Rhodopseudomonas palustris: one gene and its partner. The protein of the gene in region 1 binds, or shares a complex with, the protein of each later gene. Links are inferred from orthologs where the notes say so. Each region holds a gene or a part of one and is shown on either strand. Other genes may lie near its edges. The genes, in order: dnaN and HZF03_RS03115.

What was found.
Region 2: the proteins of dnaN (region 1) and HZF03_RS03115 are in contact, whole or in part, in a cryo-EM structure (PDB 8GIZ), measured with the Escherichia coli proteins. The link is inferred for Rhodopseudomonas palustris from one-to-one orthologs.

What each region holds. Positions count from the first base shown.
Region 1 is NZ_CP058907.1:80-14,785, forward strand. Bases 793-3,632 are described here. They hold dnaN (DNA polymerase III subunit beta), read left to right. Parts: upstream 793-1,573; coding sequence 1,574-2,692; downstream 2,693-3,632. Other genes in these bases: dnaA (chromosomal replication initiator protein DnaA), read left to right, coding at 793-1,340; recF (DNA replication/repair protein RecF), read left to right, coding at 2,936-3,632. Also shown: more of dnaA, read left to right, coding at 1-792; more of recF, read left to right, coding at 3,633-4,075; gyrB (DNA topoisomerase (ATP-hydrolyzing) subunit B), read left to right, coding at 4,292-6,733; hppD (4-hydroxyphenylpyruvate dioxygenase), read right to left, coding at 6,911-8,029; HZF03_RS00035 (Lrp/AsnC family transcriptional regulator), read left to right, coding at 8,155-8,634; HZF03_RS00040 (PAS domain-containing sensor histidine kinase), read right to left, coding at 8,680-10,128; HZF03_RS00045 (circadian clock KaiB family protein), read right to left, coding at 10,128-10,412; circadian clock protein KaiC, read right to left, coding at 10,422-12,113; HZF03_RS00055 (methyl-accepting chemotaxis protein), read right to left, coding at 12,322-13,401; HZF03_RS00060 (Lrp/AsnC family transcriptional regulator), read right to left, coding at 13,665-14,174; HZF03_RS00065 (hypothetical protein), read right to left, coding at 14,314-14,523; HZF03_RS00070 (hypothetical protein), read right to left, coding at 14,662-14,706. UniProt on the Escherichia coli protein: Confers DNA tethering and processivity to DNA polymerases and other proteins. Acts as a clamp, forming a ring around DNA (a reaction catalyzed by the clamp-loading complex) which diffuses in an ATP-independent manner freely and bidirectionally along dsDNA.
Region 2 is NZ_CP058907.1:662,795-677,545, forward strand. The notes cover bases 8,015-10,899. They hold HZF03_RS03115 (DNA polymerase III subunit gamma/tau), read left to right. Parts: upstream 8,015-8,463; coding sequence 8,464-10,335; downstream 10,336-10,899. Other genes in these bases: HZF03_RS03120 (YbaB/EbfC family nucleoid-associated protein), read left to right, coding at 10,357-10,677; recR (recombination mediator RecR), read left to right, coding at 10,775-10,899. In the rest of the region: ptsP (phosphoenolpyruvate--protein phosphotransferase), read left to right, coding at 1-167; prfA (peptide chain release factor 1), read left to right, coding at 224-1,309; prmC (peptide chain release factor N(5)-glutamine methyltransferase), read left to right, coding at 1,306-2,175; HZF03_RS03075 (DUF4167 domain-containing protein), read left to right, coding at 2,627-3,322; HZF03_RS03080 (class I SAM-dependent methyltransferase), read right to left, coding at 3,425-4,195; gloB (hydroxyacylglutathione hydrolase), read left to right, coding at 4,373-5,140; HZF03_RS03090 (cupin domain-containing protein), read left to right, coding at 5,137-5,574; HZF03_RS03095 (sugar kinase), read right to left, coding at 5,702-6,640; nudC (NAD(+) diphosphatase), read right to left, coding at 6,637-7,569; HZF03_RS03105 (HIT domain-containing protein), read right to left, coding at 7,574-7,993; more of recR, read left to right, coding at 10,900-11,377; HZF03_RS03130 (hypothetical protein), read left to right, coding at 11,397-11,825; HZF03_RS03135 (AmpG family muropeptide MFS transporter), read right to left, coding at 11,866-13,245; HZF03_RS03140 (DNA recombination protein RmuC), read right to left, coding at 13,314-14,516; def (peptide deformylase), read left to right, coding at 14,666-14,751. UniProt on the Escherichia coli protein: Part of the beta sliding clamp loading complex, which hydrolyzes ATP to load the beta clamp onto primed DNA to form the DNA replication pre-initiation complex.

The DNA of each region.
Region 1 (14,706 bases):
GCTGGTTCGCGCGGATGGACCTCGAAAGCGTCCACGACGAGAGCGTGCACCTGTCGGTGCCGACCCGGTTCCTGAAGAGCTGGATTCAGACGCACTACTCCGACAAGGTGCTGTCGTGCTGGCAGGCCGAACTGCCGGAGGTCAATCGCGTCGATCTCACCGTGCGTTCGCCGGTGCGCTGTGCAGCACCCGCCAAGGAAGCGCCCGCGCCGGTGGAGAGCCGCCGCGACGAGCAGCGTCCGTCGGCTGAACGCAGCAACGGCGCAACGCCGGTATCGGCCAATCACGATGCGCTCGGCGGCTCGCCGCTGGATCCACGCCTGACCTTTGCGAGCTTCGTGGTCGGCCGCTCCAATACGCTGGCGCACGCCGCCGCCAAGCAGGTGGCCGAAGGCCGCCGCGGCGACCCGGTGATGTTCAATCCGCTCTACATTCACTCCGGCGTCGGCCTCGGCAAAACCCATCTGCTGCAGGCGGTGACCTGGGCCGGGAATGCCGGCACCGAACGCAAGGTGCTGTATCTCACCGCAGAGAAGTTCATGTACGGCTTCGTCGCGGCGCTGAAGACGCAGACCTCGCTCGCCTTCAAGGAAGCGCTGCGCGGCATCGACGTGCTGGTGATCGACGATCTGCAATTCCTACAGGGCAAGACCACCCAGGCCGAGTTCTGTCACACGCTGAACGCGTTGATCGACGCCGGCCGCCAGGTGGTGGTCGCCGCCGACCGGCCGCCGGCCGATCTGGAAAGCCTCGACGAGCGGGTGCGCTCGCGGCTCGCGGGTGGTCTCGTGGTCGAGATGGCGCCGCTGGGCGAAGATTTGCGCCTCGGCATCCTGCGCTCGCGCGTGGTCGCGGCCCGCACCCACCATGCCAGTTTCGACGTACCGCAGCCGGTGCTCGAATATCTCGCCCGCACCATCACGCATAATGGCCGCGACCTAGAAGGCGCGATCAATCGCCTGCTGGCGCACTCCAAGCTGAACAATCAGCCGGTGACGCTGGAAATGGCCGAGCACGAAGTGCGCGACCTGATCCGCCCGTCCGAGCCGAAGCGCATCAAGATCGAAGATATCCAGCGCATCGTCGCGCGGCAGTACAATGTCAGCCGCTCCGACCTGCTGTCGTCGCGCCGGACCGCCAATGTGGTGCGGCCGCGCCAGGTCGCGATGTATCTGGCCAAGACGCTGACGCTGCGTTCGCTACCGGAGATCGGCCGCCGCTTTGGCGGACGCGACCACACCACGGTGCTGCATGCCGTGCGCAAGATCGAAGGGCTGGTGTCCAAGGACACCACGCTGTCGGACGAAGTGGAATCCCTGAAGCGCCAGCTTCAGGAGTAAGGCGCTCGCTGCAGCCGGCGCCGTTCTCGGGCGAATCTCGGGGAAATTTGCGTCGGCGGCGGCCACGTGCTCTTGCGTCCTCCGCACAACCACGCCACCCTGCGGACCCCCCGCGGGTCCGGGCGACCTCAGCGGGTGCCAATGGCCTTGGCGCCGCATCCGGCTGCCGGGCCCCTCCATCATATCCGGCAGCTTCATCACACGATGTGGGCGCGGAGCAGGCGGGTTTTGTAATGAAGGTCACGGTCGAACGCGCGCAACTGTTGAAGTCGCTGAGCCACGTGCATCGCGTGGTCGAGCGCCGCAACACCATCCCGATCCTCGGCAACGTGCTGGTGCGAGCCGAGAACGCGCAGCTCGCGCTGAAAGCGACCGACCTCGACCTCGAGGTCACCGAGACGTTGCCGGCCGAAACCGCGACAGCGGGTTCGACGACCGTGCCGGCGCACATGTTCTACGACATCGTCCGAAAGCTGCCGGACGGCTCGCAGATCGTGCTCGAAAGCGACGGCGATCGTTCGGTGCTGGCGATCCGCGCCGGCCGCTCGCGGTTCACGCTGCAAACGCTGCCGGAGAGCGACTTCCCGGATCTTGCCGCTGGCGAGATGAGCCACGCCTTCCGGCTGCCAGCCTCCGACGTCAAGCGGCTGATCGATCGCACCCAGTTCGCGATCTCGACCGAAGAGACTCGCTACTATCTCAACGGTATCTATCTGCACACCGCCGGTAGCCCCAAAGCATCTAGCTTGCGCGCGGTCGCGACCGACGGCCACCGGCTGGCGCAGCTCGACCTGACGCTGCCGAGCGGCGCCGACGGCATGCCGGGCGTGATCGTGCCGCGCAAGACCGTGGGCGAAGTGCAGCGGCTGATCGAAGACACCGAAGCCGAGATCGGCATCGAACTGTCGACCGGCAAGATCCGCTTCACGCTCGGCAACGTCGTGCTGACCTCCAAGTTGATCGACGGCACCTTCCCTGACTACGGCCGGGTGATCCCGCAGAACAACGACAAGGAACTGCTGGTTGACAAGAAGGACTTCGAAGCCGCGGTCGACCGCGTTTCGACGATCTCTTCCGAACGCGGCCGCGCCGTGAAACTGGCGCTGTCCGCCGGCAAGCTGGTGCTGTCGGTGACCAATCCGGATTCCGGCAGCGCGACCGAAGAACTCGAAGTCGAATACGCGTCCGACCCGCTCGATATCGGCTTCAACTCACGTTACCTGCTCGACATCGCTGCGCAGATCGAAGGCGAAGTCGCCGTGCTCAAGCTCGCCGACCCCGGCTCGCCGACCTTGATTCAGGACCGCGACTCCAAGAGCGCGCTGTACGTCCTGATGCCGATGCGGGTGTAGTCGAGGCGCGCTTTCAACGGCCTCGGCGCTCACCGTCTCGATGATGCGTCATTGCCGGGCTCGACCCGGCAATCCATCCTCTTCGGATGAATTCCATCCTCGCGACTGATCGTGGCGGACGCTTTTGTCAGCGGGAGGACGGGTAATTCGGAGTGACGATCTCTACGATGAATTGTCCGCTGACGCGGACGATGGATTGCCGGGTCGAGCCCGGCAATGAGCTTCAGAGCACGAACGTCGTCTATGACCGCCGCCCGCATCACACGCCTAACGCTGACGCATTTTCGGAATTATCGCGGAGCGTCACTGACCACGACCGCCGACCAGGTGGTGCTGGTGGGGCCGAACGGGGCTGGCAAGACCAATTGCCTGGAGGCGATCTCATTTCTGTCGCCGGGCCGCGGCCTGCGGCGGGCCACGCTGGAAGACGTCGCCAACCATGAGGGCGACGGCTCCTGGGCGGTATCGGCCGAGGTCGAAGGCGCGCTCGGGCTGGCGACGCTCGGCACCGGGATCGAGCCGCCGCGCGGCGACACCACCACAACGCGGCGCTGCCGGATCGACCGCGAGCCCGTCGGGTCGGCTGCCGCGTTCGGCGACCATTTGCGCATGGTGTGGCTGACGCCGTCGATGGACGGGCTGTTCATGGGCGCGGCCTCGGAACGCCGGCGATTTTTCGACCGCTTGGTGCTGGCGATCGACAGCGGCCATTCGGCCCGGGTCTCAGCGCTCGATCGCAGCCTGCGGTCGCGCAACCGCCTGCTGGAAGACGTCCGCAATGCCGACTCGCACTGGCTCGACGCGATCGAGCGCGAAACAGCCGAGCTGGCGATCGCGGTGGCGGCCCAGCGCGGCCAGACCGCGCTCAAGCTCGCCGCGATGCTCGATGCCCGTGGCGCCACCTCGGCGTTTCCGTCCGCCAAGCTCATGCTCGACGGCTGGATGGAGAACGCGCTGACCTCCGAGCCGGCAACCGCGGTGGAGGACCGCTACCGCGCCATCCTGCGCGACAGCCGCGGACGCGACGCCGCCGCTGGCCGGACGCTCGACGGCCCGCACCTCACCGATCTCGAAGTGATCTACGCGCCCAAGGCGATGCCGGCGCGCGATGCCTCCACCGGCGAGCAGAAGGCGCTGCTGATCGGCCTGGTGCTGGCGCACGCGCAGCTCGTCGCCGAGACCACTTCGATCACGCCGCTGCTGCTGCTCGACGAAGTGGTGGCGCATCTCGATCCCGGCCGACGCGAAGCGTTGTTCACCGAGCTCGGCAAGCTCGGCGCGCAGGTCTGGATGACCGGCGCCGATCCTATGGCGTTCGCCGAAATCGGTCCGGCTGCGGGCATTTTCGACGTCGAGAGCGGACGAATCAGGCCGCGCGGATGAGGCGCTGAGACGTGCAAAGCCGGCAGCTTTGCGGCAGTTTGCTGCGGTCGCCAAATCGGCCTTCGCGAGGCTTGCGAAGGCGCCTAAAATCTCTATCTATTCAACAGGTTGAACTGCACGACTTTGCGCTGGTGACGACCCACCTTTCATGGCACAAAGAAGCGCTTCGCTGCGAATGGCGCACGCCGATTCGATCGCAATCCTGAAGGTCCCTGCATGACTGAACCTGCCCGGCAGCCCTCTGCCGAATCCGTGCATCCCGCGCCGGCCGAATATGGCGCGGAATCGATCCGGGTGCTGAAGGGCCTCGATGCCGTTCGCAAGCGGCCGGGCATGTATATCGGCGACACCGACGACGGCTCCGGCCTGCACCACATGGTGTACGAAGTCGTCGACAACGCGATCGACGAGGCGCTGGCCGGCCATGCCAGCCGCGTCGAGGTGATCCTCAACGCCGACGGCTCGGTGACGGTGCGCGACGACGGCCGCGGCATTCCGGTCGACATTCACAAGGGCGAAGGTGTGTCGGCGGCCGAGGTCATCATGACCCAGCTGCACGCCGGCGGAAAATTCGACCAGAACTCGTACAAGGTGTCGGGCGGCCTGCACGGCGTCGGCGTCTCGGTGGTCAACGCGCTGTCGAGCAAGCTGTTGCTGCGGGTGTGGCGCAACGACAAGGAGCACTACATCGAATTCGCCCATGGCGACGCGGTTGCACCACTGAAAGTCGTCGGCGACGCCAATGGCAAACGCGGCACCGAGGTGACGTTCTACGCATCGGCCGAAACGTTCACGCACATCGAATATGACTTCGCTACGCTGGAGCACCGGCTACGCGAACTCGCCTTCCTCAATTCAGGCGTCTACATCGTGCTGTCCGACATGCGCCACGCGGTCGAGAAGCGCGAAGAGATGCGCTACGAGGGCGGCGTCACCGAATTCGTCAAGTATCTCGATCGCAACAAGAAGCCGATCGTGCCGACCCCGGTGGTGATCGGCGCCGAACTGAACGGCATCATGGTCGAAGCCGCGCTGTGGTGGAACGACACGTATCATGAGAACGTGCTGTGCTTCACCAACAACATCCCGCAGCGCGACGGCGGCACCCATCTGGCCGGCTTCCGCGCCGCGCTGACGCGGCAGATCACCGGCTATGCCGAGGCCGGCTCCAAGAAGGAAAAGGTTGCGCTGACCGGCGACGACTGCCGCGAAGGCCTCACCGCCGTGCTGTCGGTGAAGGTGCCCGACCCGAAGTTCTCGTCGCAGACCAAGGACAAGCTGGTGTCCTCGGAAGTGCGTCCGGTGGTCGAAAACGTCATCAACGAAGCTCTCGCTGCCTGGCTGGAAGAACATCCCTCCGAGGCCAAGATCGTGATCGGCAAGGTGGTTGAAGCTGCGGCTGCCCGCGAAGCCGCCCGCAAGGCGCGCGAGCTGACGCGGCGCAAGGGCGCGCTCGACATCGCCTCGCTGCCCGGCAAGCTCGCCGACTGCCAGGAGCGCGATCCGGCCAAATCCGAACTGTTCATCGTCGAGGGAGACTCGGCAGGCGGCTCCGCCAAACAGGGCCGCAACCGCGAATTCCAGGCTGTGCTCCCGCTGCGCGGCAAGATCCTCAACGTCGAGCGCGCGCGCTTCGACAAGATGCTGAGCTCCGAGCAGATCGGCACGCTGATCACCGCGCTCGGTACAGGCATCGGCCGCGAAGATTTCGACCTGTCGAAGCTGCGCTACCACAAGATCATCCTGATGACCGACGCCGACGTCGACGGCGCACACATCCGCACGCTGCTGCTGACGTTCTTCTTCCGGCAGATGCCGGCGCTGATCGAGGGCGGCTATCTCTACATCGCGCAGCCGCCGCTCTACAAAGTGACACGGGGCAAGTCCGAGCAGTATCTGAAGGACGAACGCGCGCTCGAAGACTATCTGATCGCGACCGGGCTCGACGACTGCGCCTTCAAGCTCGCCAACGGCGAAGTGCGCGGCGGACGCGACCTGCTGGCGCTGGTCGAGGATGCGCGCGCGATCCGCTCGACGCTGCACAATCTGCACAGCCGCTACAATCGTTCCGTGGTCGAACAAGCGGCGATCGCCGGCGTGCTCAGTCCGCGCATCACCACGGACATCGCGACCGCCAACGAGGCCGCGGCCTATATCGCGCGCCGGCTCGACGCGCTGGCCGATGAAGTCGAACGTGGCTGGGTCGGACACTTCACCGAAGGTGAAGGCTTCAGATTCGAGCGCACCGTGCGCGGCGTCAAGGAGGTCGCAGCGATCGACGACGCGCTGCTCGGCTCGGCGGACGCCCGCAAGCTCGATGAGTACGCGGCCGTCCTCCAGGAAGTGTATCCGCGTCCCGGCGTGCTGCGACGGAAGGAAGCCGAAACCGCGATCCACGGCCCGATCAGCCTGTTCGAGGCGGTGACTGACGCCGGCCGCAAGGGGGTGGCGCTGCAGCGCTATAAAGGCCTCGGCGAGATGAATCCGAGCCAGCTCTGGGAGACGACGCTCGACACCAACGCCCGCTCGCTGCTGCAGGTAAAGGTGCGCGAGGTGGATGAGGCCGACGACATCTTCACCAAGCTGATGGGCGACGTCGTCGAACCGCGCCGTGAGTTCATCCAGGAGAACTCGCTGCACGCGACCGTGGACGTGTAGTAGGTGAACTAGAACCGCTTGGTGTGAGCATCAAGCGGTGCCGCATTTCTTCTGTCATGGCCGGGCTCGTCCCGGCCATCCATGTCTTCGTCGCGGCTCAAGGATGTCCGGCACAAGGGCACGACGAGGAAGAATTCAAACGTCTCTTAATCCGTCGATCGCGGCACTTTGTCCGCGCTACGCCGCACGCTCCGCTTTCAGCACGCCGCGGCGGATCTGGTCTTCTTCGATCGACTCGAATAGCGCCTTGAAGTTGCCTTCGCCGAAGCCATCGTCGCCCTTGCGCTGGATGAATTCGAAGAAGATCGGGCCGATCGCATTCGCCGAGAAGATCTGCAGTAGCACCTTGGTCTGACCGCCGTCGACGACGCCTTCACCGTCGATCAGGATGCCGTTCCGCTGCAGCCGGGCGACGTCCTCACCATGCTTCGGCAGCCGTGCATCGACGCGTTCGAAATACGTCTCCGGCGGCGACGGCATGAATGGCAGGCCGGCGGCACGAAGTCTTTCGACCGTGCTGTAGATGTCGCGGCAGCCGCAGGCGATATGCTGAATGCCCTCGCCGCGATACAGGCTGAGATACTCTTCGATCTGGCCTGAATCACCGGCGTCCTCGTTGATCGGAATCCGGATCTTGCCGTCCGGGCTGGTCAGCGCCCGCGAGAACAGGCCGGAAGCGCGACCTTCGATGTCGAAGAAGCGGATCTGCCGGAAGTTGAACAGTTTGGCGTAGAACCCGGTCCAGACATCCATACGGCCGCGATGGACGTTGTGAGTCAGGTGATCGATGTAATAGAGCCCGGCGCCGGCGGGCCGAGCGTCGCGGGCACCGACCCAGTCGAATTCGGCATCGTAAGCCGACCCCTTGGCACCGTAGCGGTCGACGAAATACAGCAGACTGCCGCCGATGCCCTTGATGGCTGGCGCGTCCAGCGTCGCCTGCGCGGCCGTCACGCCGGCCGGTTCGGCGCCGAGCGAGATCGCGCGCTCATAGGCCTGCTTGGCATCGACCACGCGGAACGCCATCGACGGCGCGCACGGGCCGTGCGCAGTGACGAAGTCGGTGCCGTGCGTACCGGGCTGCTCGTTGACCAGATAGTTGACGTCGCCCTGGCGATAGACCGAGATCGCCTTGGTGCGATGCTTTGCGACCAAGCTGAAGCCCATCAGCTTGAACAGGCTATGAAGTTGCGCCGGATCCGGATGAGCGAATTCGACAAACTCGAATCCGTCGGTGCCCATCGGATTGTCGGCGCTGATCGTGGCCGGCTGCGCATCGTGCGGAAATGGTCCCATCGGGTGCTCCTCCAGTTTGGTTCTTGAGCCGGTAGTATCGTCTGCCCACCCCGCAAGGGGTGTGCAAATGCGAGCCGGTCGCGATAGATTGTGCACGATCCGCGCATCAAACAGGGCTTTTGCGCATGATGTCTGTCGATGCGTTCGACCTGAAGATCCTGAGCGCGCTGCAGGACGACGGCCGGCTCACCAACCAGGAGCTGGCCGACCGAGTGCAGCTGTCGCCCTCGCAATGCTCCCGGCGACGGATGCGGTTGGAGCAGGACAACATCATCACCGGCTATCGGGCAGAACTGTCCGGCGACGCGCTCGGCTTTGGCGTGGTCGCCTTCATCCAGATCACCCTGGCGACGCATTCGCCGGACAACGCCGAGAAGTTCCGGTCGCTGATCGGACGGATCGACGAGGTGCAGGAAGCCTATTCGTTGACCGGCGACGCCGACTACGTGCTCAAGGCCGTGCTGCGCGACCTGAAAGGGCTCTCCGAGTTGGTGAACAACGTGCTGATGCCGCACCAGAGCGTCGCGCATGTCCGCTCGTCGATCGTGCTGGATCGCCTCAAGGAAAGCGCACGGCTGCCAGTGAAGCTGCTCGCAAACGGCTGACCTATTGGGTGGCGGCGATCAAGGCATCGGCCCGGCCGACGTCGATCAGCTCCTCGGAATCGAGATCTGGCAAACCACGCCGGCGGGATCAAATTCCAGCTTGGCGCCGCCATTGCCGAGGCTGCGGGAGATCAGCGTCTGGCCGAAGCCGGAGCTTTGCGGTGGCGTCACCGGCGGGCCGTCGTGCTCCTGCCATTCGATCGTCAGCGCCTCGTCGGTGGCGCCGACCCGGCGCACCGAGATCCGCCCTGACGGCACTGACAGGGCGCCGTATTTCACGGCGTTGGTGGTCAGCTCGTGAAACACCAGCCCGAGCGACACCGCGGTCTTGGCGTCGACCGCGATGTCGAAACCGTCTGTGACGATGCGGCCGCTCGACAGCGAGGCGAACGGCGCCAGCTCGGCGGCAAGCACATCGCGAATATGCAGGTTCTGCCACGAGGCGTTCGACAGCAGCGTGTGGGTCGCCGCCAGCGCCTGAATCCGGCCGGTGAAGGATTTCTGGAAATCCTCGATGGTGCGCTCGTGCGCGGCAGTGCGGGCGCAGATCGCCATTACCATGGTGAGCGTATTCTTCACGCGATGGTCGAGCTCGCCCATCAGCAGCGCCTGGTGCCGCTCGGCGGCCTTGCGCTGCGACAGATCGACCAGGGTGACGACGCAGCCCTGGGTGCGCTCGCCGGACACCACCAGCGGCGCGGCGCTGATCATCACGTCGGTGATCGCGGCCGACGGGATGCGGACCGCCGCCTCCAGCCCCTGCACTGGCAAGCCCGCGGTCGCCATCGTGACGATGTCGTCGCTGCTCATCAATTCGGAAGCTTCTGGAAAACTGAGCGCGATCGCCTCGGCAAACGTTTTGCCGACCGGCGCCTCGGCGCAGATCCGCATCGCCGCGCCGTTGAGGTGGGTGACGCGGCCGGCGCGGTCGCACACGATCACCGCTTCATTGGCCGAGGCCAGGATCGCGCGCGCCAGCCGCTCGGATTCGCGGGCGGCGGCGGCCTGCTCGCGCTCGCTGATGTCGGTGAAGGTGATCGCCGCGCCGTGGACGACGCCGAACTCCAAAGGCGTGCCGGTGAGCAGCATGCTGCGCTCCGCATCGCCGACCCGTAGATGGATTTCGGCCGATCGCCGTTCGCGCTGGGCCTGCGCCAAAAGGCGCCGGAACGCCCCCTGATTGGCCGGATCGAGCAACGCGATCAGAGCAGAAGCGGTGAGCGAGCCGTGGGCGCAATCGAGCAGCGCGCACAGCGCCTGGTTGGCGTAGAGCAGCTGGCCGTCCTGATCGAACGCCGCGGCACCGACGTCCATCGTTTCCATGAAGGTGCGATAGGACTGGCCGCCACCTTCTAGCGTGAACACCTGCTCTTCATCGGCGGCACGAACGACGACCGCGTCGATTTCGCCGTCGCGGATCGCCCGCAGCGTCTCCTCGGCCTCCTCAAGCCGGGCTTCCAGTTCCGCCCTGCTCAGCGCCGAGACCGCCGACATCACGAGGACGACTCCTCCACCGCAAGATGCACCAGGACTTTCGGCGTGTCGGACAGGTCGCCGATGATCTTACGGATCGGCACCGGCAATTCCTTCACCAGCGTCGGGATCGCCACGATGCCGTGCTCGCGGGCGAGCTGCGGCGATTTCTTCAGATCGATCACTTCGACCTTGTACTTACCGGCGAGGTGCTCGGCACAGATCTTCTCGAGGTTGCGGATCGCCGCGAGCGATTTCGGCGTTTCGCCGGCGACATACAGCACCAGCTTGATCGGATCGGCCATCGTCGTCCCCTAGTCCGTGTCACCGGCTGAGCCGATGAAACCCCGTCTTCGCGCCATTTCGGTGACATCGCGCTCGCTCTGCGCGCGAAAGCTGGCTTCCGCCTGGGTCAGCCGCTGCAGCTCTGCTTCATCGACCGCAAGATCGGCCTTCAACGCTTCGATTTGTGCGAGTGCACGCCGGCGGCGTTGCTCGATCTGATCCTGCAGCCGCGCCACCTCGGTGCGGCGCTCGCTCTCGGCGCGGCGCTCCTTGGCTTCTTCGGCCCTGCGCGCCGACCCAGTCAGCGCGCCGCCTTCGCCGAGATACGGCGGCAGCAGATGGATGCCATCGTCCGACATCACGAACTCGCGCACCTGGTTGGAATGCGCGATGCCACGGGCCTTCAAGAGATAAAGCTCGCGATTGAACTCGCCATGCGCTTCGCGATTGAGCAGCAGGATCCAGGCGTCCATCAGCGACGACAGGCCGGCATCGGTCTCGGTCTGGGCGCCGTGCGCCAGATGCGTGAAGGCGCCGGTGATGCCGTTGGATTTCAGATAATCGACGATCCGCAGCAGCATCGATTGCACTTCACCGATCTGCCCACTCTCCGTGAACGCTGAGATCGGGTCGAGCACCACGAGGTCCGGCTTGAAGCGGGCGACTTCGCGCAGCATCACTGCCAGATGCATTTCCAGGCTGTAGAACGTCGGACGCGCCCCGATGTAGCGAAGCTGACCGGTACTCAGCCAGCGGCCCAGATCGGTACCGACCGATTTCATATTGCGGACGGTCTGCGCCTCGGATTCCTCAAACGACAGGTATAGTGCCTTCTCGCCCCGCCGGCAGGCGGCGTCGACTATCATACAGGCCAGCGAACTCTTGCCGGAGCCGGCGACGCCGGTGATCAGCACGCTGGTGCCGCGGTAGAACCCGCCGCCGGACAGCATCGCGTCGAGGTCGGGAACGCCGCTCGAGATCCGCTCCTCGTGCACCTTGTGCGACAGCCCGAGCGAAGACACCGGCAGAACGCTGAAGCCCTCTTCGTCGATCAGGAACGGATATTCGTTGGTGCCGTGCGCAGTGCCGCGATATTTGACGATGCGCAGTCGGCGGGTCGAAATCTGATTATCGACACGGTGATCGAGCAGGATGACGCAGTCGGAGACGTATTCTTCGAGCCCCTGCCGGGTCAGTGTGCCGTCACCGCGCTCGCCGGTGATGACCGCGGTCAGCCCCTTCTGCTTCAGCCAGTCGAACAGCCGCCGGATTTCGGCGCGCAGCACGGCGGGATTCTGAAATGCCGAGAACAGGCTCTCGATGGTGTCGAGCACGATCCGCTTGGCGCCGATCTGGTCGACCGCAAACTCGAGCCGGAGAAAGAGTGCTTCTAGATCGTAGTCACCGACTTCGGCGACCTCGGTCGGATCGATTGCGATGTGCTCGATCAGCACCCGCTCCTGCGCGATCAGCCCCTGCAGATCGAATCCGAGCGAGGCGACGTTATCGACGATGTCGACCGGGCGTTCTTCGAAGGTGACGAACACGCCGGGCTCGTCATAGAGGCGCGCGCCGTTGATCAGGAAGGTGGACGCGAACAGCGTCTTGCCGCATCCGGCCGAGCCGCACACCAGACTGGGGCGTCCCGAGGGCAAGCCGCCAAGGGTGAGATCGTCGAACCCTTCGATCCCCGTCAGAGATTTGGATATGCCGTCCGCCATCGCACCACAGGTCGTTTTCCGATTTGTAGGAGAACAGGAACTCGCTGCCTAGGGTAAGCCCTGCGAAAATCCTGGAGTCCGACGCGGGAACGAATTGAGGCTTTCTGCGTTTCGGCGGCTGATCCTACCTAACTGTCAAACTAACTTGACGGTTCTCGCCGCCGGCTCGCCGCGGTTATGTCTCGAAACAGATCACGATCCGGAACGATCAATCCGCGCGGCTGACGATCACGCCGTACCAGCCGAGCCCCCGGTAGGTCTCATAGCCCGGCGTCCGGTGGAAGCCGACGAGCGCACCCCGGCCGTCACGGTAGGTGCCGCAGGTGGGATGGGCCGACTGCAGCGGAAACCGCTCGTCGAGGATGCCCTGCCCATCCGAGGCGGCGATCACGCGGCGGTCGGCGTCGAGCAGCAGGACCCGTAAGCGGTTCGGATCATCGACGCGGACGCCCTGCACGATCGCGTTGGCCTGAGCTTCCCAGTCGAAGTGGACCGCCAGAATGCCGAGCGGCGCACCGTCGCTGCGGCCGTCGGCGCGAACGCTGGCGCAGTAAGTCGCCACCTGCGCATCACCGAGCAGCGGCACCCGCTCGATATTGCCAGCCACGTAGTCGTCGCCGCTGCGCAGCCGCAGCGCTTCCTTGAACCATCCCTGGCACGCTACGTTATTGCCCGCCACCGAAAAACGGTCTGACCGTCCGTTAGCCAGTATGGTGCCGTCGAGGCCGCACAGCCACAGATCGAGATACACCGTATAGGCCGACAGGATCACGCCCATGCGCGCGGACGCATGGGCGGCAGCCTCGGGGGATGGCCGAGCTACGCAGTCGACGACGGCAGAATCGGTCGCCCACCAGCGGACATCGCAGGTGCGCTCATAGAGATTGCGATCGATCAGTTCGACGGCATTGAGCGCCAGATCGACCAGCCGATCACCACGTGACCGCTCTGTCATATTGCCGATCGAATCGATCAGTTCGCCGGTTCGCTTGGTGAGTTGGGTTTCGAGATCGCGCGCGATCTGCTCGATCTGAGCACCGACGTTGCGGACTTCCTGCGCCACGATAGCGAAGCCGGCACCTTGCTTGCCGGCGCGGGCACTTTCGATCAGGGCATTGAGCGCCAGAATTTTCATCTGGCTGGTGATCTTCTGGATCGTCCGGGTTTTGCCGCAGGCGATCTCGTTGACCTCCGACGTCAGCCGCGCGACCAGCGCAGAGACATCGGCACGATCATCCGCCTTGGGCTCACCGGCCCGATCGTCTCTGCGAACGGCTGCGGCGTGCATGTATTTCCATCCCCGACGCTGAATGGCGCCGGGGATAAATTTGAGCGAATCGTCCTAATGAGGACTAAACCACAAGAGGGGAAAGACACCCGCAAACAACCTTCGATTGCTGATAGTTTGTGCAGATCGACCGATTAGTCGACAACTATCAACCGTCACAATTCATAAAGGCAACTAACTACCTTCGGCCGAAGGATCGCGGCATCGCCGATGGACTATTGATTCGTCGACCGCTGCCACCAACGTGAGCTGGGCTCGGACGATTAAGATACCGGCATCGGTGGCACCGGCAGCGCCGTCACCGACTTGATCTTCTCCATCGCAAAGCGCGACGTGACGTTCTTCAGCGGCACGGTTCCGATCAGTTTCTTGTAGAACTGATCGTAGGCGCGCATGTCCGCGACGACCACCCGCAGCATGTAGTCGACGTCGCCGGCCATCCGGTAGAACTCGATCACCTCGGGCATCGCACTGACGGCATCGGCAAACGTCTTCAGCCAGGCATCGGAGTGATCGCCGCTCTCGATCGAGACGAACACCGACAGCCCCAACCCGATCTTGTCCTGATCGACCAGGGCCACCCGCTTGATGATCACTCCGTCGGCCTCGAGCCGCTGGATACGCTTCCAGCACGGGGTCGACGACAGCCCGACCCGATCGCCGATCTCGGCCACGGACAGCGAGGCGTCCTGCTGCAGTACGGTCAGAATTTTGCGGTCAATCGCATCAAGCCGACGGTTGGATTCGGCGACGACGCTGTCGATGTCGGTCATGACGAGAGAACTTTCTTCCAAATTCGATGACGAGACGCATCATATATGGAAAGAAATTTCTCGCAAGCATGGGGTTCCGGTCCGCGAGGCGAGCTGCGACCGGCCGCCTCGGGACCAGAACGTCTGAAATTATAAGTGGTTAGGCGACCCTCAGTTTGGGGCCGCGGCCGCTTGGCGAGGCTTCGAGATGGCGGACCGCCGCTTTTTGCGCATCGCCGGGAGAGCGGAAGCCCTGCCCTTCGAGCCCGGAGAAGTCGTCGCAAGCGGCATGGAAGCGGAAACTGCGACCATCGCGCACCACGATACCGGCGGCACGCGAGTTCACTTCGATAATGAAGGCATGGGACATGGCGGCACTTCGTTGGTCGTCGACTCGCTCAGGTGAGCGGGTACGCCGGCCTGATAGCCGCGCTCTGTTTCACCCAGATGAAGCGCGCTTAAAGCTTTGATCTAACGTCGATCTGCTGAGTCCGGACGGAACCGCCGCTCAGCAGCAAGACATCGGCGGAAACGCCGGCTGCAGCTTGCGCAG
Region 2 (14,751 bases), 670 kb from region 1 along the record:
TGTCGGTGTCGGCACTGGCACACGGCCCGGTGAAGGCGATGATCCTCGGTCTCGACCTCGCCAAGGCGGAGGCGATGATCGGGCCGCTGCTCGACGCGCCGGCCGGCAGCGTCTCGATTCGCGACAAGCTGATCGAATTCGCCGAAGCGCATCAGCTCGCCTTGTAGCGACGCGGCTGCCCCGCCGCCGCTTTGTCGTCTCACGCGTTTATCCGAGATCGTCCATGTCCACACTGCCCGAAGCCAAGCTCGACGTCCTCCTCGCGCATCACGCCGCGCTCGAAGCGCAGTTGATGGCCCAGGTCGGTGCCGAGGACTATGTCCGCATCACCCGCGAATTGTCGGAGCTCAATCCGCTGGTCGAAGCGGTGAAGAGCTATCGCCAGGTCCGCGATGAACTCGGTGAGATCGACGAACTGCTGGAAGATCCGGCCACCGAACCCGAGATGCGGGCGATGGCGGAGGCCGAGCGCGACGCGCTCGACGCCCATCGCGACGAACTGATCCAGCAGATCCGTATCGCGCTGTTGCCGAAGGACGCGATGGACGAGCGCAATGTGATGCTGGAAATCCGCGCCGGCACTGGTGGCGACGAGGCCTCGTTGTTCGCCGGCGACCTGTTCCGGATGTACGAGAAGTTCGCCGCGCTGCAGGGCTGGAGCGTCGAAGTGATTTCGGCCAGCGAAGGCACCGTCGGCGGCTACAAGGAAATCATCGCCGAAGTGAAGGGCCGCGGCGCGTTCGCCAAGCTGAAGTTCGAATCGGGCGTACACCGTGTCCAGCGCGTGCCCGATACTGAAACGCAGGGACGCATCCACACCTCGGCCGCGACCGTCGCGGTGCTGCCCGAGGTCGAGGACGTCGACGTCGATATCAAGCAGGACGACCTGCGGATCGAGACGATGCGGGCGCAGGGCGCCGGCGGCCAGCACGTCAACAAGACCGAGTCGGCGATCCGCATCACCCATCTGCCGACCGGCATCGTGGTGATGATGCAGGACAGCCGCTCGCAGCATAAGAACCGCGCCTCGGCGATGAACATCCTGCGCTCGCGGATCTACGACGCCGAACAGCAGCGTCTCGACGCGGCGCGCTCCGCCGAGCGCAAGGCCAAGGTCGGCTCCGGCGACCGCTCCGAGCGGATCCGCACCTACAACTTCCCGCAAGGCCGCGTCACCGATCACCGCATCAATCTGACGCTGTACAAGCTGCCGCAAGTGATCGCCGGCGAAGCGCTCGGCGAACTGATCGACGCGCTCACCACCGAGCATCAGGCGGCGCAGCTCGCCGAGCAGGGCAACGCGGCGTGAGCGACGCTCCGACGATCGCATCCGCGCGTCGTCGTCTCGCCCGGCAATTCCAAGACGCGGGCATCGAGTCCGCCGCGCTCGATGCCCGGCTGTTGGTCGGCGAAGTCTCCGGGCTCGATCTCACCGGGCTTTTGATTCAGGCCGAGCGTATCTTGACCGCCGAGGAGAACGAGCGGCTGCAGTCGTTCGCGGCGCGGCGGCTCAGGGGCGAGCCGGTGGCGCGCATCCTCGGGATGCGCGAGTTCTGGGGGCTGCCGTTCGAGCTCTCCGCCGACACGCTGGTGCCGCGCCCTGATACCGAGACGATCGTAGAGGCCGCACTCGCGATTCTGGCCGAACGATCCTCACTAGCGCCGCGGATTCTCGATATCGGGACCGGGAGCGGTGCAATCCTGCTGGCGCTGCTACACGAATGTCCGGACGCCGTCGGCGTTGCGACAGACATCAGCCTCGGCGCGCTACGCACCGCGCGAGGCAATGCGCAGCGTCTTGGGCTTGCTGATCGCGCCTGCTTCGTCGCCTGCGACTACGCTTCGGCGCTGTGCGGGCCGTTCGACCTGATCGTCTCCAACCCGCCCTATATTCCAGGTAACGAGATTGCGGCGCTTGATCGCGAGGTGCGGGACCACGATCCGCGACGCGCGCTCGACGGTGGCGACGACGGGCTCGATGCTTACCGGAAAATCATCCCCGAATCGGTCCGGCTGTTGCAACCAGGCGGCGTGTTGGTGGTTGAAATCGGACAGGGCCAGGAAGGCGATGTAAGCGCCCTGATGCAGGCTTCGGGGTTAACCGTCTCTGACCCCTTCCGTCCTGATTTGTCAGGGATTTTCCGGGCGGTGACAGGGCGTCTCGCGGTCCTCTGATATCGGAACAAATTGCAAAAAACCGCTTGGAATATCGACCGAGAGCGACTACGTTCCGCTCCAGATATCGGTAAGAGCGGCTGGCCCCGCGGTGCGGAGTGGGGCATATTGGTCTCGATGAGAGCCCCTGACCGAATGGGTTCCACACGGCGGCTTCGATCAAGCGCGATTGGCTGGGACAGCCGCGCAGCTTTCAGCCGCGGAGCGCACGAAAGCCTAACGACTCACGCTTGAAGAACTCACGCGAGATGAGCTGAGCCCTTTAGCACGGGCTCGATGAATTGATCCGGCCGGCGGTGTAACGGCCGCCGGATTTGGAGAACGCGTCTTTGCTGAGCGCGACACGCAGCATTAGCGATTTGAGACTGATGGGCTGTTCGGACGGGCGTGGCCAGACCTGCGCGTAGCGCAGCCATGCTTTGCAAAATGGGGTTCGGTAAGAAGGTAGGACATGAGAAACGGGCAGAACAATAAGCGGCTGCGCAATCGGAATAACGGCGGCAATAACAACAACAACCGGCGCGGCCAGAACCCGATGACTCGGGTGTTCGAGTCGAACGGTCCCGATATCAAGATCCGCGGTACCGCCTCTCACATCGCCGAGAAATACGTTCAGCTCGCCCGCGATGCCCGCTCCTCGGGGGATCCCGTAGCGGCCGAGAACTACTATCAGCACGCCGAGCACTACTTTCGTCTGATCGCGGCGGCCCAGGAGCAGTTCCGGCAGAACCAGCCGCAGCCGCGCATCGACAACGACACGCTGGACAACGACGACGACGGCGAGGGCGATTTCTCCAATTTCGGCGCCGAGCCGGGCCTCGTCCCTGTACAGCAGCCCCAGCCGTACCAGCAGCGCGAGCAGCCGCAGCCCTATCAGCCGCGTGAGCAGCCGCAGCCGCGTGAGCATCGCCCGCAGCCTCAGTTCGTGCCGCGCGAGCAGCCGCAGCCGGCGGCGGAGGGCGTCGATCGTCTGCCGTCCTTCATCACCGGCCCGCAGCCGCAGCTAGGCCCCAACGCGTTCGAAGGCAACGGCGGCGGCGGTGAACGCTTCCCGCCGCGTCGCCGTCGTCGTCCGCGCGGTGAGCCGGCAGCGGCGCAGGCCGTCGCCCCGGCTCCGTCGGGCGAGGATGCCGGCGCCGGCGAGTAAGCCTTCGCGACCGGCCGCAAGAGGTCGATCAAATCAGACGAGGCCGCGCCGGTTGGTGCGGCCTTTGTCGTTTCGGCACGTCTTGGTTCAGTCGATGCCGTGTCAGCGCAGCAGCGGCGGCGCGTCCGGCTCGTCGGCCTGCATCGGAGTTGGTGACGGCACCAGCGACGGCTCAAGCGACGGAATCAACCGAATCCGCTCGCGCTTGACCGGCTGCGCCCGGACCACCTGTTTGGTGGCTTCGACCACGTGCACGCCGGCGAACGGCATGGAGGTCGATGCGCCGATCCGCTCCCAGGCCGGCGCCGAGCGCAGCAGCCAGCCTTGCCCCAGAGGAGGCACGAACAGCGCCTCGCTCCAGGCCGTCGGGGTGAACCAGGTTCGCCGGAGCAGGTCGGCGATCTGCGAGCGCGAATACGGCCGGCCGTGACCGAACGGGGTGTTGTCGAGCCGCGCCCAAACGCCGCGGCGATTGGGGACGATCGCGAGCAGCCGACCGGCCGGCGCCAGCACCCGCCACACCTCGCGCAGCAGCCGTTCAGGATCGTCGGACATCTCCAACGCATGCACCAGCAGGATGCGATCGACCGCGGCGTCCGGCAGCGGCAACGCGTGTTCGTCGACCAGCGAGGACAGCGTCGACCGCGCGGTTGGCCATTTCAGCACGCCCTGGGCCGCCGGCATGAAGGCAATGCAGCGTTCGCACCTGTCGCGGAACAGGCCGAGATACGGCGTCGGATAGCCGAAGCCGAGTACGCGATCGCCGCGCGCATCCGGCCATCGCGACTGGATGCCGCGGTTGATCAGCCGTCGTGCCACGATGCCGAGCCGGCTACTGTAGAACTCTCGCAGATCCACGACGTCGATGGTCATGGCCGACATTTACCACGCCGTCGTATGGTCCGGCAAAGCCACACCCTGCTTGGTTTACGAGGCTGTGACCGCTTCATTTCGTCCCGGTCTGCCCCCATGTTAGAGTTCGACTTGCGTGACGCCGGCGACAGAAACGGCGCCGGGCACGCTCCTGCCGCCTTTAGTTCCGGAGATCTCATGCCCGCCGACATCCGCATCGTTCCGTGTCTCACCGACAATTTCGGCTATCTGGTCCACGATCCGGCCACCGGTGCCACCGCTTCGATCGACGCGCCGGAAGCTGCTCCCCTGATCGCCGCATTGGACAAGGAAGGCTGGAAGCTGACCGACATTCTGGTCACGCATCACCACGGTGACCATGTCGGCGGCATAGCCGAGCTGAAGAAGAAGTATCAGTGCCGCGTCCATGCGCCGCACGACGCCAACGCCAAGATCGCGGACGCCGACGTGAGGCTGCAGGAAGGTGACGTCGTTCGGGTCGGTGACCTCACCGCGCGGGTGCTGGAAACTCCCGGTCACACCCTCGATCACCTTTCCTACGTGTTCGACGCCGACCGTGCGCTGTTCGCGGCCGACACGCTGTTCTCGATCGGCTGCGGCCGGGTGTTCGAGGGCACCTATCCGATGATGTGGGAATCGCTGCTGAAGCTGCGGGCCCTGCCCGACGACTTCAAGCTGTATTGCGGCCACGAATACACCGCCTCCAACGTCAAATTCGCGCTCGGCATCGAGCCCGACAACGCCGCGCTGCAGGCACGCGCCAAGCAGGTCGAGGCACTTCGCGCCGAAGGTAAGCCGACGATTCCGGTGACGCTCGGCGAGGAGAAGCAGGCCAACGTATTCCTGCGCGCCGACGTGCCGTCGGTCGCCGCCGCAGTCGGAATGCCCGGCGCTCCCGCCGCCGAAGTGTTCGGCGAGATCCGCGAGCGCAAGAATAACGGGTGAGCGCGGTGTCTCTCACTGCCGCGGAGGTGATCGCGCGGCTCGGTCTGCAGCCGCACCCGGAGGGCGGACACTATCGCGAAACGTTTCGCGATCCCCGCTGCGACGCCAGCGGACGCAGCTACTCGACCGCGATCCACTTTCTGCTGCGGGCGGGCGAGCGCTCGCACTGGCACCGGATCGATGCGGTCGAAGTCTGGCACTATTACGCAGGCGCGGCCCTGATGCTGGAAGTCGCCGGCGAAGACGGTCACCGCGCCGCGACGCTCGGCCCAGATCTCGTCGCCGGGCATCTGCCACAAGTGATCGTGCCGCCGCAGGCCTGGCAGGCGGCAACATCGACCGGCGAGTGGACGCTGGTCGGCTGCACTGTCGCGCCGGGCTTCGATTTCGCCGGCTTCGAACTGGCGCCGCCCGGCTGGGAGCCGGCGCGATGAAGTTCGTCGGGAGGATGAGGCTGGAGGATGGGTTCGCGCGCTGCGCGTAACCTACCGCAACAAACCGCCGAGCAGCATGATGGATCGAGGCGCAGGGCGCTTAATTCATCATGCGAGTCTGGGTGATTTACAGCGCGCCGACCGGTGATTTCGCCAGCAGTTCGTCGACTTCCGCGCGGCTCGGGCAGGCGAACGCGCCGCCGGGGCGGGTGCATTTCAGCGCCGCGGCTGCGGAGGCAAAGCGCAGCGCGTGGGCGATGTCCTGGCCTTCGCCGTACGCGACGGTGAAGCCGCCATGGAAGATGTCGCCAGCACCAAGCGTGTCAACCGAATGCACCGGAAACGCCGGAGTCTCGCGGAACTGCTGCTTGTCGTCGAGCCACAGCGTGCCCTTCGGGCCGCGTGTCACTGCCACGAAAGCATGTGTCAGCGTTGCCAGCTTCTTCAACGCTTCGGCATCATCGGCGATGCCGGCGGTGCCGTGCAGGGCTTCGGCCGAGCAGATCAGATGCGACGCCGCCGTCAGCAGGCCCTCGTTCATCGACATCGCGTTATCGACATCGACCACCACAGGAATGCCACGCCGGGTCGCCTCGGCGCACAGCGGCGTGACGAAGCTGGAGCAGCGGCTTTCGGTGAGGATGGCGTCGCAGTCTCTGAGCAGCGTGTCGGCGTCGGGCAGCGCGACCTTCCACAGTCCGGGATCGCGGAACGTCACGATGGTGCGCTCACCGGTCGGATCGACCAGCACCGCGGAGATCGGCGTCACCAGCCCGGGCATGTGAATGAGCCCGCTGGAGCCGATGCCTTCTTCAGCCAGCTTGTCGAAGATGAAGCCCGCTGCGGCTTCGCTGGCGTCGCCCATCGGGCCGCACATCTGCGCCTTGCCGCCGAGCCGCGCGATGCCGATCGCAGCGTTGAGCGCGTTGCCGCCGCAGATCTCGCCGAACGAGCTCGCCGGCACCTTGTTGCCGCGGCCGGGCACCGCCTCGATCCGGAAAGTGAGGTCGCGCACCGGAATCCCGATGCACAACACCCGCGGCTGGCGTTTGGCAGTGTCGCTCATGATTGTCCCTCCAGCCAGCGGCCGAGAAGATGGTGCGCGATGGCGAACGGGTGCGGCCCGAGCAGTCCGTCCGGATGCTCGCGCTTCAGCATCTGCGCCGCCTCGTCGCGGGAAAACCACCGCGCGTCTTCAAGTTCAGTAAGATCGACGGTGATGTCGTCGCTCGTGGCGGTCGCCGTGCAGGCGATCATCAGCGACGACGGATACGGCCATGGCTGCGTCATGTAGTAACGCACGTCGGTGCACAGAATGCCGGACTCCTCGACGATCTCGCGGCGCACCGCGTCCTCGATCGTCTCGGCTGCTTCGACGAAGCCGGCGAGGCACGAATACATCCCGGCCGGAAACTGCTTCTGCCGGCCGAGCAGGCATTGGTCGCCGCGCGTCACCAGCATGATCACCACCGGATCGGTGCGCGGGAAGTGCTCGGCCTTGCAGGACGGGCAGTCGCGCTTCCAGCCGCCTTGCCCCATCGCGGTGCGGGTGCCGCAATTGGCGCAATAGCCGTGGCGCTGATGCCAGTTCACCAGCGACTTCGCCATCGCGATCGCCGAGAGCTGTTCGACCGGCAGCACGCCCTGCATCGCAAGGCCGCGCAGCTCGGCGAGACCGGCATCGGTCCGGCCGGCGAGCTTATCGGCCGCAGGGGTGCCGATCCCCATGCCGAACACGGCTGCGCCGTTTCGCAGACCGAGGAAGATCGTGCCGGGGTTGGCGCCGAGCGCCAGCGCCTCCTGGATCGTCAGCTCGGCCCGCGGGCCGCTGGCTTCGTGCTTCACAAGCAGCGAATCGCGGTGCACGACGTAGGCGCGGGTATCGCCGCGCTCCTCCATCGCCATCAGCTTGGCGTCGTTGCCGCGCAGATGCGCGGCGCGGTCGAGCACGTGGGTGACGAAGGCTGGCCGGCCGAGCGGGAAAGGTGTGCTCATCGGCTCAGCTCAACCAGATCTTGCGGCGGAGCAGGTTGATGAACTGCTGCACCTCTTCGGGATCGTGCGCCAGCGGCGGCATCACGCCCCACACCGGCCGCGGCCAGGCGACATCGCTGGAGCGCCGCGCGATGATGTGAATGTGGAGCTGCGGCACCAGATTGCCGAGCGCCGCGACATTGAGCTTGTCGCATTTGGTGACCTCTTTGAGCGCCCGGCTCACTCTGGCGATCTCTGTCATCAACTGCGCCTGCGCCACCTCGTCGAGGTCAATGATCTCGCTGACATCGGGCCGGCGCGGCACCAGCAGCAGCCACGGATAATGCGCGTCCTTGATCACCAGCACCCGGCTGAGCGGCAGGTCGCCGATGCTGATGGTGTCTTGTTCGAGCCTTGAGCTCAGCGACCAGTCGGAGGGGGACATTGCGGTTCCATCGGCCCGTTCGGGGAGGCATGGGCTCTTGTCTGTGGCGGGGACGGCGCACGGCCGCCTCGCAGTCATACCAAGCCGTCCGGACCGGCGGAAGCGCCCCCTAGCCGAAGGTCCAAGGCGTGCCAAGCGGCGTGACCGGCGACTTGCATTCGGGTCGGTTTGGCGCCAAATAGGGACCGGGAGATTGGCGGTGGACGAGCCTCTCGCCAACCGGGTCAGGTCCGGAAGGAAGCAGCCCTAACGAGGTCTGGATCGGGTCGCTCGTCAGTCTCCTACCTCATTTTTCGGCCGTGCTGCCCCGTGATCGGGGCACCGCGGCCGAATGAAGGTGGGGCCAGGACTGGCAGATGCCGGTCCGGTGTGAGGGGTGTTTCGGGCCAGCCGCATGATCCTGCCCCGTCGCAACCGCCCCGTTCCCCTCCGCAATCCGGCCCCACAGACACAGCATTGCGGACCGACCGATGAGTGACTCTGGCCTTTCCGCGACGCCGCCCGCTGCTCCTGAGCAGCCGGTCAGCGCGAGCGCGCCGGCCGGTGCCTATCGGGTGCTGGCGCGGAAATATCGCCCCAACAGCTTCGACGATCTGATCGGCCAGGAAGCGGTGGTGCGCACCGTCTCCAACGCGTTCGATACCGGACGGATTCCGCAGGCCTGGATTCTCACCGGCGTTCGCGGCGTCGGCAAGACCACCACCGCGCGCATCCTCGCCCGGGCGCTGAATTACGAATTGCCGGACGGTTCGGTGAAGGGGCCGACCATCCACATGCCGGTGCATGGCGTGCACTGCAAGGCGATCATGGAAAGCCGGCACATGGACGTGCTGGAGATGGACGCCGCCTCGCACACCGGCGTCGACGACGTTCGCCAGATCAACGATAGCGTGCGCTACGCGCCGGCCTCCGCGCGCTACAAAGTGTACATCATCGACGAAGTCCACATGCTGTCGACGGCGGCGTTCAACGCCTTCCTGAAGACACTTGAGGAACCGCCGGAGCACGCAAAATTCGTGTTCGCCACCACCGAAATCCGGAAAGTGCCGGTGACGGTGCTGTCGCGCTGTCAGCGTTTCGATCTGCGCCGGGTCGAAGCCGACGTGCTGATGACGCATCTTGGCAATATCGCGCAGAAGGAAGGCGTCGAGGTCGAGCCTGAGGCGCTCGGAATCATCGCGCGCGCGGCCGAAGGCTCGGTGCGCGATTCGCTGTCGCTGTTCGACCAGGCGATCGCGCATGCGGCCGGCCTAGTGCGCGCCGACGCGGTGCGGCAGATGCTCGGCCTCGCCGACCGCACCCGCGTGATCGAACTGTTCGACGCACTGGCGCGCGGCGATATTGCAGCCGCCTTCGCTGAATTCCGAGACCAGTACGACACAGGTGCCGATCCGGTCGTCGTGCTGTCCGATCTCGCCGAATTCGTCAATTTCGTCACCCGCGTGAAGATCGTGCCGGCGATCGCCGACAACGTTGCGTTCGGTGAGACCGAGCGGGTGCGCGGCCGCGAATTCGCCGCCAAGCTGTCGATGCGGGTGCTGTCGCGGATGTGGCAGATGCTGCTGAAGGGCATCGCCGAGGTGCAGGGAGCGACCCGCCCGGCGGCCGCCGCCGAAATGGTGCTGGTGCGGATCGCCTATGCGGCAGACCTGCCGACGCCCGATGAAGTGCTGCGGATGTTGGAGCAGAGCGGTGGCGGCGATGCGCCGGCCATCTCAGGCGGTGGTGGCAGCAGCAGTCGCGGCGGTCCGTCCGCTTCCCTGGCGTCGGCCCCGGCTTTGTCCGCTCCCAGTGCGATGATGCCGCGTAGCGCACCGACCATGAGCGCCGCAACTGCGCCGACCATGCTGCGCGGCGGCCCCGACGGTGCGGCGCGTTCGCCGGTCAGCGCGCCGGCGCCAGCGCCCGAACCACCGGCGCTGAAGATCACGACGTTTCCGCAACTCGTCGCGCTGGCTTCCGAGAAGCGCGACGTGATGACTCGGCTAGCGCTCGAAGCCGATGTGCGGCTGGTGCGAATCGAGGACGGACGGCTCGAACTGGCGCTGGAGCCGAGCGCATCGCGCAGCCTGATCAACGATCTCGGCCGCAAGCTCGAACAATGGACCGGACGGCGCTGGACCGTGATCGTCTCCAACGCGCCAGGCGAGCCGACGCTGCGCCAGCAGAGCATGGCACAGCAGAACGAACGCGAGCGTGCGGCGGAGAACGATCCGCGAGTCCAGGAAGTGCTGGCGCGATTTCCCGGCGCCAAGCTGACGGTGCGGCGCCTCGCCCCCGAGCCGGTGGAGATCGAGTCTGATATGGACGATCCCTCCGAGCGAATCGACGACGACGATTAGCGATCTGAAAGGAAACCGATCATGGCTGACTTTCTCGGCATGATGAAACAGGCTGCCCAGCTTCAGTCGAAGATGAAGGCAATGCAGGCTGAGCTCGACCAGATCGAGGTCGAAGGCTTGTCCGGTGGTGGCCTCGTCAAGGTACGGATGAGCGCCAAGATGGAGGTGCGTGGCATCTCGATTGATCCGTCGCTGATCAAGGCCGACGAGCGCGAAGTGCTCGAAGACCTGCTGGTGGCGGCGCATGGCGACGCCCATCGCAAGGCGGAAGCCGCGATGCAGGAGAAGATGCAGGCCCTGACCGGCGGCCTCGGCCTGCCGCCCGGGCTCGGCCTGGGCTAGTCTTTCTGGCCTTTCGATTCGCGCCTTAGACGCTCGTCTCGTCAATGAGAGTGGCGGAGCGGTGCGTCGTCGCGTCTGATCAACACACGGAGACCCGATGGCCGGTGCCGCAGGCCCCGAGATCGAACGTCTGATTCAGTTGCTGGCGCGGCTACCCGGATTGGGGCCGCGCTCGGCGCGCCGCGCCGCGCTGCATTTGATCAAGAAGCGCGACGCGCTGATGGCGCCGCTCGCCTCCGCCCTGCAGGTTGCGATCGACAAGATCGAAGTGTGCAGCACCTGCGGCAACATCGATTCACAAAACCCGTGCACGGTGTGCACCGATCCGCGACGGGATTCCTCGATCATCGTGGTGGTGGCTGACGTTGCGGATTTGTGGGCACTCGAACGCGCCTCTGCCACAAACGGCCGGTACCACGTTCTGGGAGCGACGCTCTCGCCGCTCGACGGCGTCGGCCCCGAAGATCTGACGATCGACGCGTTGGTGAAGCGTGCACATGACCCCGGCGTTGCCGAGATCATCCTGGCGCTCAACGCCACCGTCGATGGCCAGACCACCGCACATTACGTCACCGACCTCTTGCAGGACGCCAACGTCAAGGTGACCCGGCTCGCTCACGGCGTGCCGGTCGGTGGCGAACTCGACTATCTCGACGAAGGTACGCTGTCGGCGGCGATGCGACAGCGCACCTTGTTCTGACCCAACCGGATTGGACCTGATGACTCAGCCACGCTTGACGCTCTCGACGATTGCCGCGCTCGCCCTGACGCTCGTTGCCTCCGGGGTGTCCGCGCAAGATTCGCCGCAGGGTGCGACGCAGGCAGCGCTGCCGAAGCCGACCGCGCTGCGGGTGGGCGACATTCTCAGCGGCGAGCTGAATGCGTTGAAGACGCGGGCCAAGGGCACAAAGGGCCCGGTGTATCAGCTCGTCAGCGATCCGCGCCGGTTGCCGGCACCGTCCGGGCTGTGCAACCTCGAGAATGGCCCGGAGACCTTCCAGATTGTCCCCGCCGACGATGCCCAGGCGGCGCAGCTCAAGTCACACCGCGGCAAGCAGGTGGCGCTGAAGGTCAGCTCGGTAGCGTGCGCCAACGAGCCCGGCCAGATGAGCGAGGCGGTGGTGACGAAATGGAGTCTGGTGAAGTAAGCGACGGGCTCTCGTCGGCGTTGCGAGGAGCGGGCGGCGCCTAAACCTTCACCGGTCCGAGCGCGGCGAAATGGCCGCGGCGTTGCAGCCACGCCAGCAGCACCAAGCTCGGCGCCGCGACCGCAACGCTGATGGTGAAGAACGCCGGCCAGCCGGTGGCCTGCGCGACGTATCCGGCGCTCGCGGACAGGTAGGTGCGGCCGACGGCGGCGAGGGCGGTGAGCAGCGCGTATTGCGTCGCAGTGTGCAGCGGGTTCTGGCACAGCGCCGACAGGTAGGCGACGAAGATCACGGTGCCGATCGCGCCGGTGAAATTTTCCACCGAGATCGCCAGCGCCAGCGCCCATTGGTTGACGCCGACGGTCGACAGCCAGGCGAACGCCAGATTCGACACCGCCTGCAGCACCGCACCGATCCATAGGCTCGCCACCAGCGAATAGCGCCGCGCCAGATAGCCGCCGGCGAAGCCGCCGATCAGCGTCGCCGCCAGCCCGACGCCCTTCACGATTGCCGCATAATCATTGCGCGAATAGCCGAGATCGATCACGAACGGCGCCGTCATGGTGCCGGAAAATGCATCGGTGAACTTGAACAGCACCACGAAGGAGAGAGCGGTGAGCGCGTCCTTGCGGGTGAGAAATTCGGTGAACGCCCCCAGAGCGGCGTGGATCACCCGCTTCAATGCGCTCTCGCCGCTGGTCGCCGCTTCGGCGCGGCGCGACTGTTCCGGCTCGGTGGCGAGCAGCGCGGTGACGGTGCCGATCAGCACCATCGCGGCCATCGTCACATAGCCCCACATCCATGCGGTGGTTCGGGTCAGTCCGGTACTTTCATAAGCGCTGACCAGGAACAGCACGCCGGCGGTGGAGATCAACATGCCGATGCGGTAGGCAGCCACGTAGGACGCCATGCCGGCAGCCTGCTCCTCTTCCGGCAGGCTCTCGACCCGGAACGCGTCGACCACGATGTCCTGGGTCGCCGAGGCGGTGGCGACCAGCAGCGCGCCGATTGCCACATACAGCGGCGACTTCGCCGGATCGGTGAGCGCCAGCAGCAGGATCGCGGCGATCAGCAGCAGTTGGACGAACACCAGCCAGCCGCGGCGGCGTCCGAATGCTCTGGTGAACAGCGGCACGTGCAGCGCATCGACCAGCGGCGCCCAGATGAACTTCAGCGTGTAGGGCGTGCCGACCAGCGCGAACAACCCGATCGTGCCGAGGTCGACGCCGGACTCCCGCATCCATACCAATAGGGTCGAGCCGGACAGCGCCAGCGGCAGCCCCGACGAGAACCCGAGGAACAGCACCACCAGCACCCGCGGCTGCAAGTACACCGCCATCGCCTCGCGCCAGCTCGGCTTGGTGGAGATCTGCGGAGCGGCGGGATCGGCCTCTGGCAGGCCGGCAGTAGGGCTGGTCATGGGATGAACCTATCCGATTCGGCGACACCGGGCGGACGGCCCGGCGGTCGCGGCCCGAGCGGGCTGCGTCAGCTCCGCGTCATTTCATCGATCCGGAAACTCGCTGCGGCGAACAGATCGGCGCGATCCGGCGCCAATGGGGCTTCGGGGGCAGGTGCTGATGCCGTCCCGGCGGCTTGGTCGGTGAAGTCCAGCTCCTCGATCCGAGCGGCGCGGCGCTCGATCTTGTCGGCGGAGATCAGGATCTGGCGGACGTCGTCCGTGACCTGGCCGAAATGGGTCTGCAGTTTGGTGACGCGCTCGCGCAGCCGAGCCAGATCGTCGCCAAGACTGAGCACCTCGGTGCGGATCTGGTCGGCGGCGTCCCGCATCCGAGCGTCTTTGAGGATCTGCTGCATCACCTGGATCGCCAGCATCAGCAGAGACGGCGACACCAGCACGACGCGAGCCCGGTAGGCTTTCTGAATGACGTCGTCGAAGCCTTCGTGGATTTCCGCATAGACCGACTCCGACGGGACGAACATCAGCGCGGTGTCCTGGGTCTCGCCGGGGATCAGGTATTTCGACGCGATATCGTCGACATGGCGCATCACGTCGGTGCGTAGCCGCTGCGAGGCCGCTTTCTTGGCTTCCTCGGTGGTCGCTTCGCGCAGCGCGGTGACCGCTTCGAGCGGGAACTTGGCGTCGATGCACAGCGGCGGCTGATTCGGCATCAGCACCACGCAGTCTGGCCGTTTGCCGGTCGACAGCGTGTACTGGAACGCGAACGAGCCTTTCGGCAGCCCGTCCTGCACGATCGTCTCCATCCGCGCCTGGCCGAAGGCGCCGCGGGCCTGCTTGTTGGCGAGCACGTCGCGGAGCGTCGTCACCTGGTCGGTCAGCTCGGTGAGGTTGTCGTGGGCACGGTCGATGATGCCGAGCCGCTCGTGCAGCGCCTGCAGGCTCTGCATGGTGTATCGGGTCGACTGGGTCAGCGACTGGCCGAACCGGTGGGTGACGCTGTCGAGCCGTTCGCTCATCGCCCGCGCCATCTCGGCCTGGCGGCCGGCGAGTGCCCGGCCCATCGCATCGACCCGGCCGTTGGCCTCGTGCTGAGCCCGCATCAAAAGCGCCAGTCGTTGATCGATTTCCGCGGTCCGCCGCGTGGCGCTGCCACGGGCGATCAGCACGACGATGGTCGTCAGCAGGACCAGCGCCAGGGCGGCGAAAACGGCGGCGGCCATGCCGATGTTGACCGGCAGATCGCCGAGCCTGAACAGAATCTGGTCCATCGCCGCCGGTGTAGCAGATTGCACAGCCATCAAGAACGAAGATAGAACATGACGCTGAACAGACCTTTAAGGCGAGCCGCGCCGAAAGTGGCAGAAGCTCCGGTCGGTCCCGGATTGACCGCAACGTCGGCGCCGCTTAAATCGCCGCCATGGCCCTACGCGAAATCATCATTCTGCCCGACAAACGGCTGCGCGAGATCTCCAAGCCCGTCACCGAGGTGACGACCGAGATCCG